3 regions of the Halanaerocella petrolearia genome follow, and region 2 is predicted to be linked to each of the others. Evidence: riboswitches for the same ligand, from Rfam matches in the RefSeq annotation. Region 2 holds a riboswitch; each other region holds the start of a gene.
The links. A riboswitch is a leader RNA that binds a small molecule or an ion and turns the genes downstream of it on or off. The one in region 2 is predicted to bind lysine.
Positions count from the first base shown of each region.

Region 1: linked by a shared signal. The riboswitch ahead of dapB (4-hydroxy-tetrahydrodipicolinate reductase) and the one ahead of lysA (diaminopimelate decarboxylase) in region 2 are both predicted to bind lysine.
Region 3: linked by a shared signal. The riboswitch ahead of ACYQ39_RS01445 (Na+/H+ antiporter NhaC family protein) and the one ahead of lysA (diaminopimelate decarboxylase) in region 2 are both predicted to bind lysine.

Region 1 covers NZ_BAAHXW010000001.1:708,015-712,291, reverse strand. The annotation lists gene ACYQ39_RS03635 (methyl-accepting chemotaxis protein) at 1-760, shown strand, start outside; partial or broken gene ACYQ39_RS03630 (ribbon-helix-helix domain-containing protein) at 869-970, opposite strand; partial or broken gene ACYQ39_RS03625 (zinc ribbon domain-containing protein) at 991-1,089, shown strand; gene ACYQ39_RS03620 (YlmC/YmxH family sporulation protein) at 1,231-1,479, shown strand; lysine riboswitch at 1,547-1,721, shown strand; gene dapB (4-hydroxy-tetrahydrodipicolinate reductase) at 1,798-2,592, shown strand; gene dpsA (dipicolinate synthase subunit DpsA) at 2,666-3,544, shown strand; gene ACYQ39_RS03605 (dipicolinate synthase subunit B) at 3,623-4,216, shown strand.
Region 2 covers NZ_BAAHXW010000001.1:840,034-844,310, reverse strand. The annotation lists gene ACYQ39_RS04295 (DMT family transporter) at 40-957, shown strand; gene ACYQ39_RS04290 (topoisomerase DNA-binding C4 zinc finger domain-containing protein) at 1,029-1,496, shown strand; lysine riboswitch at 1,570-1,741, shown strand; gene lysA (diaminopimelate decarboxylase) at 1,852-3,165, shown strand; gene ACYQ39_RS04280 (CBS domain-containing protein) at 3,555-4,277, shown strand, end outside.
Region 3 covers NZ_BAAHXW010000001.1:269,896-274,172, forward strand. The annotation lists gene ACYQ39_RS01440 (vWA domain-containing protein) at 1-357, opposite strand, end outside; gene ACYQ39_RS01445 (Na+/H+ antiporter NhaC family protein) at 479-2,056, opposite strand; lysine riboswitch at 2,138-2,273, opposite strand; gene ACYQ39_RS01450 (protease complex subunit PrcB family protein) at 2,353-2,835, opposite strand; gene ACYQ39_RS01455 (hypothetical protein) at 3,049-3,189, shown strand; gene ACYQ39_RS01460 (manganese efflux pump MntP) at 3,519-4,067, opposite strand; gene ACYQ39_RS01465 (zinc ribbon domain-containing protein) at 4,102-4,277, opposite strand, start outside.

The DNA.
Region 1 (4,277 bases), 130 kb from region 2:
TCAAGAAGGGAATGCAATTATTGAGACGAATAATCAAAACTTAGAGGAGATAACGGCTAGTATTGATCAGATTTCAGCTAGTAGCCAAGAAGTAACTAGTTTGGCTCAAGAAGCTAGTTCACAAGCTCAAGTTGGTAATCAAAATATACAACAGACTCTATCCAGTATGGAGGATATTAATCAGACTGTAACTAAGGCTGTAACAGTAATTAATGAGTTAGATAATAAATCACAGGAGATTGATCAGATTGTAGAAATGATCAGTAATATTGCTGATCAGACTAATTTACTTGCTTTAAATGCAGCTATTGAGGCGGCAAGAGCAAGTTCTACTGATGGAACTTGTAAAGGTGGGCAAGGACAGGGATTTGCTGTAGTAGCTGATGAAATTAGAGAGTTGGCTAATGAAACTACTCAGGCTACTGAAAAGATAGCAGACTTGATTCAGGAAACACAAGCTAAGTCAAAAGCTGGTTTAGAATTTATTAATCAAGTAGAAGATAAAGTTGAATCAGGGAAGGAAGTAGCTAGAGAGACAGAAGAAGTCTTTGCTCAGATTAAGAATGCTATTCAGGAGACATCAGCTCAGATTCAACAGACTGCTGCTGGAGCTCAGAACTTGGCTCAAAATAGTAATCAAGCTAAAAAAGCTTCAGAAGAGATTAATAGTATGTCTCAGGAAGTAACCTATTCAGCTCAAGAACTGGCTGAGTTGGCCCAGGAGTTACAAAACTTAGTAGAAAGATTCAAAGTTAATTAAAGGAGTGATAGAAGTTAAGTCCACTCGCAAACTACTGTGGTGAATTTATTATAGCAATGGTCTCCCTTGATAATGCCCTGTGGTAAGTAAGAGTGGACGGTCTTGACCTTATTCTTTATGTTTTTTAAGTAAGTCCTTAATAGCCTCATCAAGCAATTTAGATTTAGGTATTCTAGTTTCTTTAGAAAGATTATCTAATTTAGCAATTAAATCTTTAAAAAGTTAGAAAGTGGGAATGTTCTGAATGTGGCGAAGTGCACGATAGAGATATTAACGCTAGTAAAAATATTTTAAATGAAGGATTAAAAATTAAGGCAAGTACCACTTAGGATTTGTACCGTTGGGCTGACGGGAAGTTATGCTTAGGAGTTTACATAGCAGGTCTTGTATTTTAGACTTGCTATATATGAGTAGTGGTTACACTCTCAGCCTAAGAATCCTCGTGGGCTTGCCCCGAGGAGGGTCAATGAATGAGATTAAGTCAACTACAGGGGAAAGAGATTGTAAATTTACATAATGGGGAGCGGTTAGGCTTAATTAATAATACCGACTTAATCTTTAATACTAAAACTGGGGCTCTAGAGTCAATTTTAATTCCTAATCAAAGAGGCCTTTTTGGAATGGTAGGTAGAAAGCAAGAGTTAGAGATTCCTTGGGATTCAGTAGTAAAAGTAGGCAGTGAAATAGTCATTATTGATCTACCTTTAGAAAAATTCTAAGAAGGCTTGACAAAGTTAATTAAATATTAGACAATGTAATAGACAACGTAATAGAATTTAATAATGAGGGTAAGATTGAGGAGCAATAATTATCAGTAACTATAGGGAGCAAGTCAGCTTTGAACTATAGTAAAAGGAATTATTGCCGAAACCTAATTTAGTTGATAATTAGATTAGGTTGGGGTTGTATTTAAGAGATACAATACTGTCACTAGAAGCGCTAGTGTTGTGCTATCTTATCGTTTCGAAATTTGAAGCGATTGGTAGCTACCAATCGCTTTTGTTATAGGTATTACTTTTAAATAAAGGAGTGATAGAGTGGTAACTGAAATTGTAGTTTCTGGGGCCAATGGTAGAATGGGCCAAGCAGTAGTAGAAATGATTTCAGAAGTAGATGATTTTGAGTTAGTAGGAGCAGTTGATAGAGAGGATATTGGAGAAGATATCCATCAAATTTTAGGTTTAGATGAAGAACCTATGGAAATAACTGAAGATTTAGCGACTACTTTAGAGCAAGTTAAGCCTGATGTAGTAGTTGATTTTACTAATCCGCAGGTAGTAATGGAACAGATTAAGACTGTTTTAGACCATCAGATAGACCTTGTAGTTGGAACAACTGGAATTACAGAACCTGATTTAGCTAAAATTGAAGGTTGGAATCAGAAGCAAAATAAGGTAGTAATTGCACCTAACTTTGCTATTGGAGCTATTTTGATGATGAACTTTGCTCAGAAGGCAGCTGAGTTTATGGATGATGTAGAGATTATTGAGTTACATCATGATAACAAGTTAGATGCTCCATCAGGTACAGCTATTAAGACAGCTGAATTAATTAGCCAGAATTTAGATAAACCAGAGCAGAAAGTAGCAGAAGTAGAAGAGTTAGAAGGGGCTCGTGGTGGAGAACATGATGATATTAACATTCATAGTGTTCGACTACCTGGATTAGTAGCTCACCAAGAAGTCATTTTTGGAGGAGAAGGACAGACTTTAAGTATCAAGCATGATTCAATTAATCGAAAGTCTTTTATGCCTGGAGTTGAATTGGCAATTAGAAAGTTGTCTGAGATTGAAGGAGTAGTTTACGGATTAGATAATTTAATTGATTTATAAAATAAATTTTAAATAGACAAGCACTTACTAAGATAAAGTTACATATAATGATTTAGAGAAAGGGGGATAGATAGTGGACTATAATCTAGAAGGTAAAAGGATTGCTCTATTAGGTGGAGATGACAGAGAAGTTAAGTTGTTGTCTATACTACAAACAAGTGGGGCTGATGTTGAAGTTTTAGGACAGCCTAAAGTTGAATCTAAAGGAATTAAAACAGTTGACTCATTACAAGAAATATCTACTAAATTCGATGCAGTAATTGCACCAATGACAGGAACTAATAAACAATATCAGATAAAAAAGACTTTTGTAGAAGAGGATATTTCTTTAACAGAAGAATTTTTTGCTAGGTTACAGGCAGGTGCTAAATTCTTTATTGGTTTTGCTAAACCTAAGATTAAAGAATGGTGCCAAAAGTATGATATAGAATTAATTGAATTAGCTGCTTTAGATGAAGTAGCTATTTTAAATGCTATTCCTACTGCTGAAGGTGCTATAGAGTTGGCTATTAGAGAAGCCCCAATTAATCTTCATAATAATAATTCTTTTGTTTTGGGATTAGGTCGAGTAGGCTTAACTTTAGCTAGAATGCTAAAAGGATTAGGCAGTAATACTTTTGGAGTAGCTCGTAAACCTAAAGATTTAGCTAGGGCTTCTGAAATGGGACTAGTGCCAGTCCACTTTAAAGATTTAATTAGTGAGATTAGTAAAGCTGATTTTATCTTTAATACAGCACCAGCCTTAGTTTTAGATGAAGAAGTACTTAAAGAGGTTAAGCAAGAAACATTAATTATTGATTTGGCTTCTGCTCCTGGAGGTACAGACTTTGATGTTGCCCAGAAGTTAGGGATTCAAGCAGAGTTGGCTCTAGGATTGCCTGGTAAGGTAGCCCCTGATAGTGCAGGACAGATTTTAGGTAATGTTATCCCTCGGTTATTAAGTCAGGAGTAGTGAGTAATGAGTCGTGAGTTAAAACTAAGAGCTCACAGCTCAAGACTCATAGCTTTATCAATAGGGAGGTGCTTGTCTGTGGATTTTGCTGATAAGACAGTTGGTTTTGCTCTGACAGGTTCTCATTGTACATTAGCTAAGGTAATGCCAGCTATGAAAGATTTAGTCAAGCAAGGGGCCAATGTTTATCCTATCTTATCTGGTGCAGTTCAAGAAGATGATACTAGATTTGGTACTGCTCAAGAATGGCAAGAGAAGGTAGTTGATATTACTGGTAATGAACCGATTACTACTATTCCAGAGGCTGAGCCAATTGGCCCGCAAGAGCTATTAGATATATTAATTGTTGCTCCTTGTACAGGAAATACTACAGCTAAGATTGCTAATGGTATTACTGATACTACAGTAACTATGGCTGTTAAAGCCCAATTGAGAAATAGCCGACCAGTAGTATTATCGATTGCTACTAATGATGCTTTAGGCAATAATGCTAAAAATTTAGGTTTAGTTTTGAATACACCTTACATTTATTTTGTTCCTTTTGGTCAAGATAATCCAAATGGAAAGCCTAATTCATTGGTAGCTAGAATGGATTTAATTGTTGATACTGCTAAATATGCCTTAGAAGGTAAGCAGATACAACCAGTAGTTATTGAATATAAAGGGATTTAAATTCAGTTGACAGTTGACAATTAACAGTTTACAGTTAATAAATAAAAATTATCTTAAAATA
Region 2 (4,277 bases):
AAGAGACGAAAAGATAAGAATTAGATAGGAGTGAAAGTGATGTACTTTAAGTATTTACCTATTTTGTGTGGATTACTTGTGTCAGTAATCTTTGGTTTTTCTTTTATATTTACTAAAGAAGCATTATCAGTTATTAGTACTTTTCATCTGTTAGGTTTTAGATTTGCTATAGCTACATTATTACTTACTATATTAAATATAATGGGAATTATTAAACTGGATTTTAAAGAAAAGAATATTAGATTATTATTCTTATTAAGTTTCTTTCAACCAGTAATTTATTTTATCTGTGAAACAGTAGGGATTAGGTTAACTACCTCTTCTGAAGCAGGAATGATGATAGCATTAATTCCTGTAAGTGTTACTATTTTAGCGGCTATCTTTCTTAATGAAAGACCAGCCTTAAAACAGATTGGATTTATTATTTCTTCAGTGGTGGGAGTATTATTTATTATTGTTATGAAAGGAAGTTTAAAGTTTAGTGGTCAGCTAGGAGGTATTTTATTCTTATTAGGTGCAGTTTTGTCGGCTGGATTCTATAATATTCTGTCTCGTAAATCCTCTCTAGAATTTAAACCAGTGGAAATAACATATGTTATGATGTGGATTGGGGCTTTATTCTTTAATGGAGTAGCTATTATTCAACATCTTAATCAAGGGCAGTTGGCCCAGTATTTTGCTCCTTTAAGAAATTCAAAAGTTTTAATGGCAATCATTTATTTAGGAATATTATCATCAGTAGCAGCCTTCTTTATGGTTAATTTTATGCTTTCTAAGTTAGAGCCTTATCAGTCTGCTGTCTTTACTAACTTTACGACTGTAGTTTCAATAGTAGCAGGAGTAGTATTTCGAGGAGAACCTTTTTACTGGTTTCATTTAGTAGGAGCTTTATTAATTTTGATAGGTGTTTGGGGAACTAACTATTATGGAGTTTCCAAAGAAGTTGCTACTGGATAAGTGTTTTTCATTATTTAATTAGCTTAAGTCAAGAGTTAATAAGTAGAGTTAGCTTGAAGGGAATAATTAATTTGATTAAAGATTTTCAAATCAACGATATAATTGATTATAGCTTAAACTATTCGCTTGAAGCTAGCTTTTTATTTAAATCAACCTTCTTCTTGCAAGTATCCGGTATTATTTATTTGATAACGTTATGTTACTTATTTTATGATTGTGATGAAGTCTGGATTGTAACAACTACTAATAAACTTTCTAATGATGTTAATAAGACAGCTACTATATTAGGAGTTGAAATAGTTAATCGAAGGACTTTAAATCAGTACTTAGTAGATATAGGATTCTGTCAACAGAGTGAAAAAAGAAAGGTGAAGAACTCAGAACCAGAGAAGAAAGATACTAATAAGCAGACAAAGATTGTAGGAGAAATCTGTCCTAAATGTGGCAGTAAAATGGAGATTGAAGAAGGAAAGTATGGTCAGTTTTGGGGATGTAGCCAGTTTCCTGATTGTAAAGAAACAGTTAGTATCAAAGAATAGCCAAATAATTGATAATTAATTTCAAAAAGGTTTGACAAGATAGACTAATTATGTTAAGCTATTTCCAACTGAATAAAACGATAGAGGAGCAACAATTATCAGTACTTCTAAGAAGCTAAGGTTAAGCGTAGAATTAGAAGGAAAGGGATTATTGCCGAAGCTCTAAAAGAGATTACCAGCTTTTAGAGTTGGTAATATAACTAATAGTTATATTACTGCCATTTCTGTGGAGAGCTATTTTAGGACTGGGATACGGTTATGAGATAAGTTGGCTCATAACCATTTTTTATTATTAGTAATCAAAAATTAGTGTGAGAAAATAGTAATATAGAGTAGGGAGAAAGGAGTATAGATTATGAAATTACAAGGAACAATGGAGATTAATGAGAAGGGAACTTTAGAGATTGCTGGTCATGACTTAGAGGATATTGCCGAGGAATATGGAACAGCGCTATATATATTAGATGAAGCTGAAATCAGGAATAACTGTCGTGCTTACAGAGAGTCTTTTGAGAAGTGGTATCCTAATTCGGAGACTTTATATGCTAGTAAGGCCTTCTTATCTGTAGCAATGGCTAAGATTATTGACCAAGAAGGATTAGGTTTAGATATTGTATCAGGAGGAGAGTTATATACAGCTTTAGAGGCTGACTTTCCAGTAGAAAAGCTTTATTTTCATGGTAATAATAAGACACCTGATGAAATTGAAATGGCTTTAGATGCAGAAGTAGGTACTTTTGTAGTCGATAATCAGTATGAGTTGGAGTTATTAAATCAATTAGCTGGTAAACATGGAGTAGTGCAGGAGATTCTACTTAGAGTTACACCAGGTATTGAAGCTCACACTCATAGTTATATTCAGACTGGACAGACAGATTCTAAATTTGGAGTAGGAGTTCAAAATGGTTTAGCTCTAGAGGTAATCAAAGATGCTAAAGAGCTAGATAATGTTAAATTGACAGGATTACATTGTCATATTGGTTCTCAAATCTTTAAGCTGAAGTCATTTGGTAAGGCAATTGAGATTATGATGGACTTTGTTGAGGAAGTTAAAGAAGAGACAGGGTTAGTAATGGAGAAGTTAAACTTAGGTGGTGGAATTGGTATTCCTTATACTGAAGAAGAGAATAAGCCAAGTATTGATGATTATGCTCGGATTGTAACAGAAACAATTAAAGATACATGTGAAAGATTAGATATGCCACTACCAAAGATTATTAATGAACCAGGGCGGTCTATTATTGGTACTGCTGGTTCTACACTTTATCGCGTAGGTTCGGTAAAAGAGATTCCTGATATTAGAAAGTATGTTGCTGTTGATGGTGGTATGCCAGATAATATTAGACCTGCTCTTTATGATGCTGAATATGAAGCTACTATAGTTAATAAAGCAGATCAAGATCCAGAAGAGGAAGTAACAATTACAGGTAAGTGTTGTGAATCTGGTGATATTTTAATTAAGGATATTGAATTGCCTAAAGCAGAGTCTGGTGATCTATTATTGACTTCTTGCACAGGAGCTTATGGTTATGCTATGAGTAGTAATTATAATGGTTTAACTAGACCAGGAGTCTTATTATTAAGTGAAGATAGTGTAGACTGGATTGTTAAGCCTGAAAATTATAAAGATCTAATAGCTAATGATGTAGTACCAGAACGATTAAAGTAATTAGTAATAAATAATTAAATTTATAAACTAGTAAGGGCGCCTTAGGGCGCTCTACTTTTTTTCTGTCACCTTTTATGGTATAATAATAAGGTGTGTCACTTTTAGTGACACAGCTATCAGCTGTCTGCTATGTGCTATTAGCTAATTCAAAACTTAATTCACTATGAATTCTATATTCTAGGGATTTTATTGCATTTATGATTTTGATTCAGCTCACGAATCATAGCATATGGCTAATAACCGTGGCACGAAAGTGCCACTTTATATCAATAATTTAATAAGATGATTAGTGAATAATAAATAATAAATAACAAGGGATAGAAAGTAATTTTTATTATAATTATTTTTGAATTTAACTGTAAATTGTAAACTAATAAAAGGGTGATAAAATGGAAATAATCACTAGTCACCAGCGAACTGATTTTGATGGATTGGCTGCTATGGTAGCAGCAAAGAAGTTATATCCAGAAGCTAGAATGGTTTTTTCAGGTAAGTTAGCTAATAATGTAAAGAACTTTATGGCTCTTTATAAAGATAGAATTCCTATTAAACGAGTTAGTGATATAGATAAACCAGAGGTAGAAAGAGTTATTATGGTGGATAATGATCTACCTGCTAGGACAGGTTCGTTAGCTGATTTATTTGAAAAGGAGCAGGTTGATATATTGATCTATGATCATCATCAGGAGAATACAGCTGTTGATGATGATAAAATTATTAAGTCTGTTGGAGCTACGACTACTATCTTAGTAGAGAAATTGTTACAGCAGGAGGTAGAGATTACTTCTTTTGAAGCGACTTTATTTGCATTGGGAATTTATGAAGATACAGGAAGTTTGATTTATCAATCAACTACTTCTTTAGATGTTCAAGTTGTAGCTTCTTTATTAGAGCAAGGGGCCAACTTAGAGATTGTTGAAGAGTATATAGATTACTCTCTAGATCGTAAACAACAGAAGTTATTTAATAAATTATTAGATTCTTTACACCAGATTTCAGTTAAAGGCTTAAAGATTGATACTTTTCAGGCTGAAGTGGAGGAGTATATTCCTGATATTGCCTTGTTGGCCCATAAGTTAAATGAATTACATAATTGTGATGCTTTATTTGTT
Region 3 (4,277 bases), 570 kb from region 2:
TAATGGAATAGCCAGTACTGATTGATTATTCTTATCTATCTTACTACCAAAAACTCTGATTCCTAACTTTACTTTATGAGGTAATTGATTGACTATAGTTTTAATTACTTTTCTAGAAATAGAAAGTTTATTACTATTATCTACTTTGGCCCACATACTTCCTGATACATCCCAGATGATTTCTACATTATCCTGCTGCTGAATAGGTAATTGTGGTTTAATAACTTTAATTTCTTTTCCTGGTAATGAAGTTTTAGTGGTAGGAAAAGATAAAATATCTAAAGCATCTACTCCAATAATAAAGGATATTAAACAGGTGATTAGGAAAATCAAAGTAATATTCTGCTTTAATCTCATTTGATTTCCTCCTTAACCTTTTATACAATTGTATTCTTAAGAAGACTCTTTATTACGAGATTAAAGTTTATTTTTATCAAAAAAAGAAAAAAACAGTACAGGATTGATCCTGTACTGTTTTTTAAGCTACAAACTTATCTTCAGTTTCAATTGTAGTCTTTTCCACTTTCTCACCATAGAAATTAACAACTAGATACAGAACAATAATTCCTAAAGTTAATAATGGGAAAGTTGCCCAATAAGGCAGTCCAAAACCAGCTGGTAAAAATCCAAATAAGACTGATACTATTCCTACTGTAATAGCATAAGGTAGCTGTGTATTAACATGATCAATATGATCCGCAGCAGAAGCTGTAGAAGACATAATTGTAGTATCAGAAATTGGACTACAATGATCTCCTAATACACATCCAGTTAAAACTGCTCCAATTGTAGGTAACATAGGAGCACCAAATTGATAAGCCATAGGAATCGCTAACGGCATAATAATTGCATTTGTCCCCCATGAAGTACCTGTTGCAAAGGCTACGACTCCTGGAATTAAGAACATCATTGTTGGAATTAAAAATGGAGGAATTAGATCCTTAGTCAAAGCTACAATATAATCAGCTGTTCCTAATTTATCTATAACTGTTCCTAGTGACCAAGCTAAAACTAAAATACCACAGGCAACAGCTAAAGCTTTAGCTCCATCTACCCAACCATCTACTACTTCTTCTACTGATAGATTACCTTTAATTAACCCTAATACTCCTGCAATTAAAGTACCACTAAAGGAAGACCATAATAAAACAACACTAGAATCTGCATTACCAAAAGCATCTCTAATACTTACTGCTGGGTCTAATCCACCACCATTATACCATAAGCCAAATAGTGAGATTGCAATAACTGAAATAATAGGAATAAAAGCATCATACCACTGCATACTATTATCTTCTTTATACTCCATATCTGTCAATTCTTCTGAAGCCATAGGAGTAGCACCATCAGCTAAGACTTTTCCTGTATTTCGTGCTCTCTTTTCAGCTTTATACATTGGCCCAAAGTCTTTTCCAGTCATAACGATTATTAGAACCATAAATAGAGCCAAAATACTATAAAATCGATAAGGAACTGTCTTTAAGAAAGTAGAATAAACATTCTGTTCAATACCTAACTTTGTAAAAGCATCTTGAATTAATCCCATCTCATAACCAACCCATGTAGAGATAAAGGCCATACTAGTGACAGGTGCTGCAGTACAGTCTACAATATAAGCTAATTTTTCTCGAGATACCTTCAATTTATCAGTAATAGACCGCATTGTTGTACCTACAATTAGACTATTAGCATAATCATCAAAGAAGATTAAAAGTCCCATAATCCAAGTAGCTAATTGAGCTCTTTTAGCTGTTTTAGCCTTTTTAGCTATAAAGTCTGCAATTGCATTTGTAGCTCCTGACTTAGTAATAATCCCTACCATACCTGATAATGTAAGTAAGAATAATAATATCGAAGCATTCCAAGAATCAGTTAAAGCACCTACAATATACGTATCAAGTGTCTTCATAAAACCTACTAGTGGATTAAAATCTGCTATAACCGTTGCTCCTACAAATAGACCAGCAAATAATGAAACTAATACTTCTTTACTCCACCAAGCTAAAATAATAGCTAATAATGGTGGTAATAACGACAACCAACCATAACTTTCCACACTTTTTCCCCCTTAAATTTTGTAATCATAATAAAAAAACTCTGGTAGAGTTACTCACCAGAGTTAGATAATACTAACAATAAGTAAGATAGTGCTCCACTAATAATGACAGTCTTGCACCTATTTGGATACAAGCCCAACAATGAATCAATTCATTGTTTCGGCAGTTATCCCTTTCTCCTGAGATACTTTTGATAACTGCTCCCCTATCTCTTTTTTATTTTCCTAAAGTAGTATAACATACATAAGTTATCTGTGCAAACAAAAGATAATATTTATTAATAATTCCCTATAATTTAGTTATTTACTTCTATACTTTCCAATTTTTCTTTATTTGTAGATAAAAAGATAATCTTATTGATCTCTGTTATTTCTACAGAAGGTAATTTAATAATATCATAGGGATAAGTAATAACTTGAATTACAGCTTGATTAGCTGCTGGGCCAACTGCTTTAACAGTCACAAATAGCTTGTCAGCTTTCTTTCGAATCTCTTTTATCTCTATTTCAAAACCTCCTGAAGGGCGTTCTCCTAAAGTAGTATAAATAGCCAGTCCTTCTTCTACTTTTAAATTTTTAATACCACGTAACTCTTGTCTTGCTTTAGCTACATTACTAGGATTAATTACATCCACTTGTTTTTTAGTCAGAAAATCTTCTGTCAATTCTTTACCTATTAATTCTTCTGGATTTTTATAAATCAATTCGCCTTGGTTTAAATTACAACCACTAACTATAAAGACTAATATTAAAGCCCAAGCTACTACTTTAAACTTCATCTAGTTTTCCTCCTTAAAATAAGAATGCTGCAACCATACCTACTTTATTTATTTTTACCATATTAATTATATTATATTTATAAAAGTGATGCAATTACATAATTTGCCTTTAGTTGATAGATAACTTTAAATTACATTTTTACAATATTTGCGATAGGATAATCTGTTAGTAACCAGGATAAAATAATAATAGTTGTGAAAGGAGGCTCTAAAATGATGTTAAGCAGAGTTAAAGATCAACTTAGTAAGACTATGCAAGATCCTAAAGAAGATAATTATTATCCAACTTTAATCCTTACAGCAGCTGGAGCTTTTGTTTTAGGAAGACTTATGGGCTTTATTAAACGAAGATAATTATCATTCAAAATAAGAGCCCGGGCTAAGTTGGCCCGGGAAAGAATAGGAGTATGTAAGGGCTAGAAGATAATCCCCAGCCCCTCTATTAGCTTAATAATCAGATCCTAACAATAATAAGATAAGGATTAAAAATACAACATAAGCTCCATCATCATAAGTTCCACCCATGTTTTCAACCCCCTTTTCTTTTACTATAACTTATGCATTAACTTAAAAAATGTTAAAAATAAAATAACTAATCTATCTTGATTAACATTTATTTATATAATTAGTTTCATAAGAAATTCTGCACTAAAATACAATAAGAACTCCCAGATTGGGAGTTCTTATAAAAAAATCATTTTTAAACCAAAAACTACTAAAATTAGTCCTCCTAAATAATCAGCATACTTTTCGACTATCATAAAATTTTTGATATAATTAACGATCACAAAGGAGATAAAAGTTAAAATAGAACAGATCAACCCGATAACTATTGTCTTAGCAATAATTGCAGATATATTTAAATTATATAGTATTGAAAATCCTACGCCTAAAGCATCAATACTAACGCTGACACCTAAAATAATATAAGTAGCTAATTCAATTTTTCTATAAAGACAAGTTTCATCATTTTCATAGCCTTCTTTTAGCAACAATAAACCTAGTAAAAGGATAATAATTCCACTTACAGAACTACTAATATTAAACAAATTACTATCAATATAATTACCAACTATCGCTCCTGTAAAGGAAAACAAAAACTGAAACAGTCCAAAAGAAAATATCAATCCAAACCTTTCTTTAGAACTTATCTTACTTCCACAACCTATACCTAATGCTACACCAAAAGCATCTAAAGCTAATGCTATAGCTATAGGAATAATTCCTAGCATAAATTTCACTCCAATATTATTAAGTTTGCTTTATTTAAGAGAAGAAATCAAAAATATTACTTAAAGTACTACTATCTGCTTTAAAGAGTTCAGTATAACCACACTTAGCACAACTTACTGTAGTAAATTTTTTACTTTGAATATCAAAGAATTTAGATAGACCACTTCCAGTAGCAGAAAATTCATCAGTCTCATAACTATGATTATCAC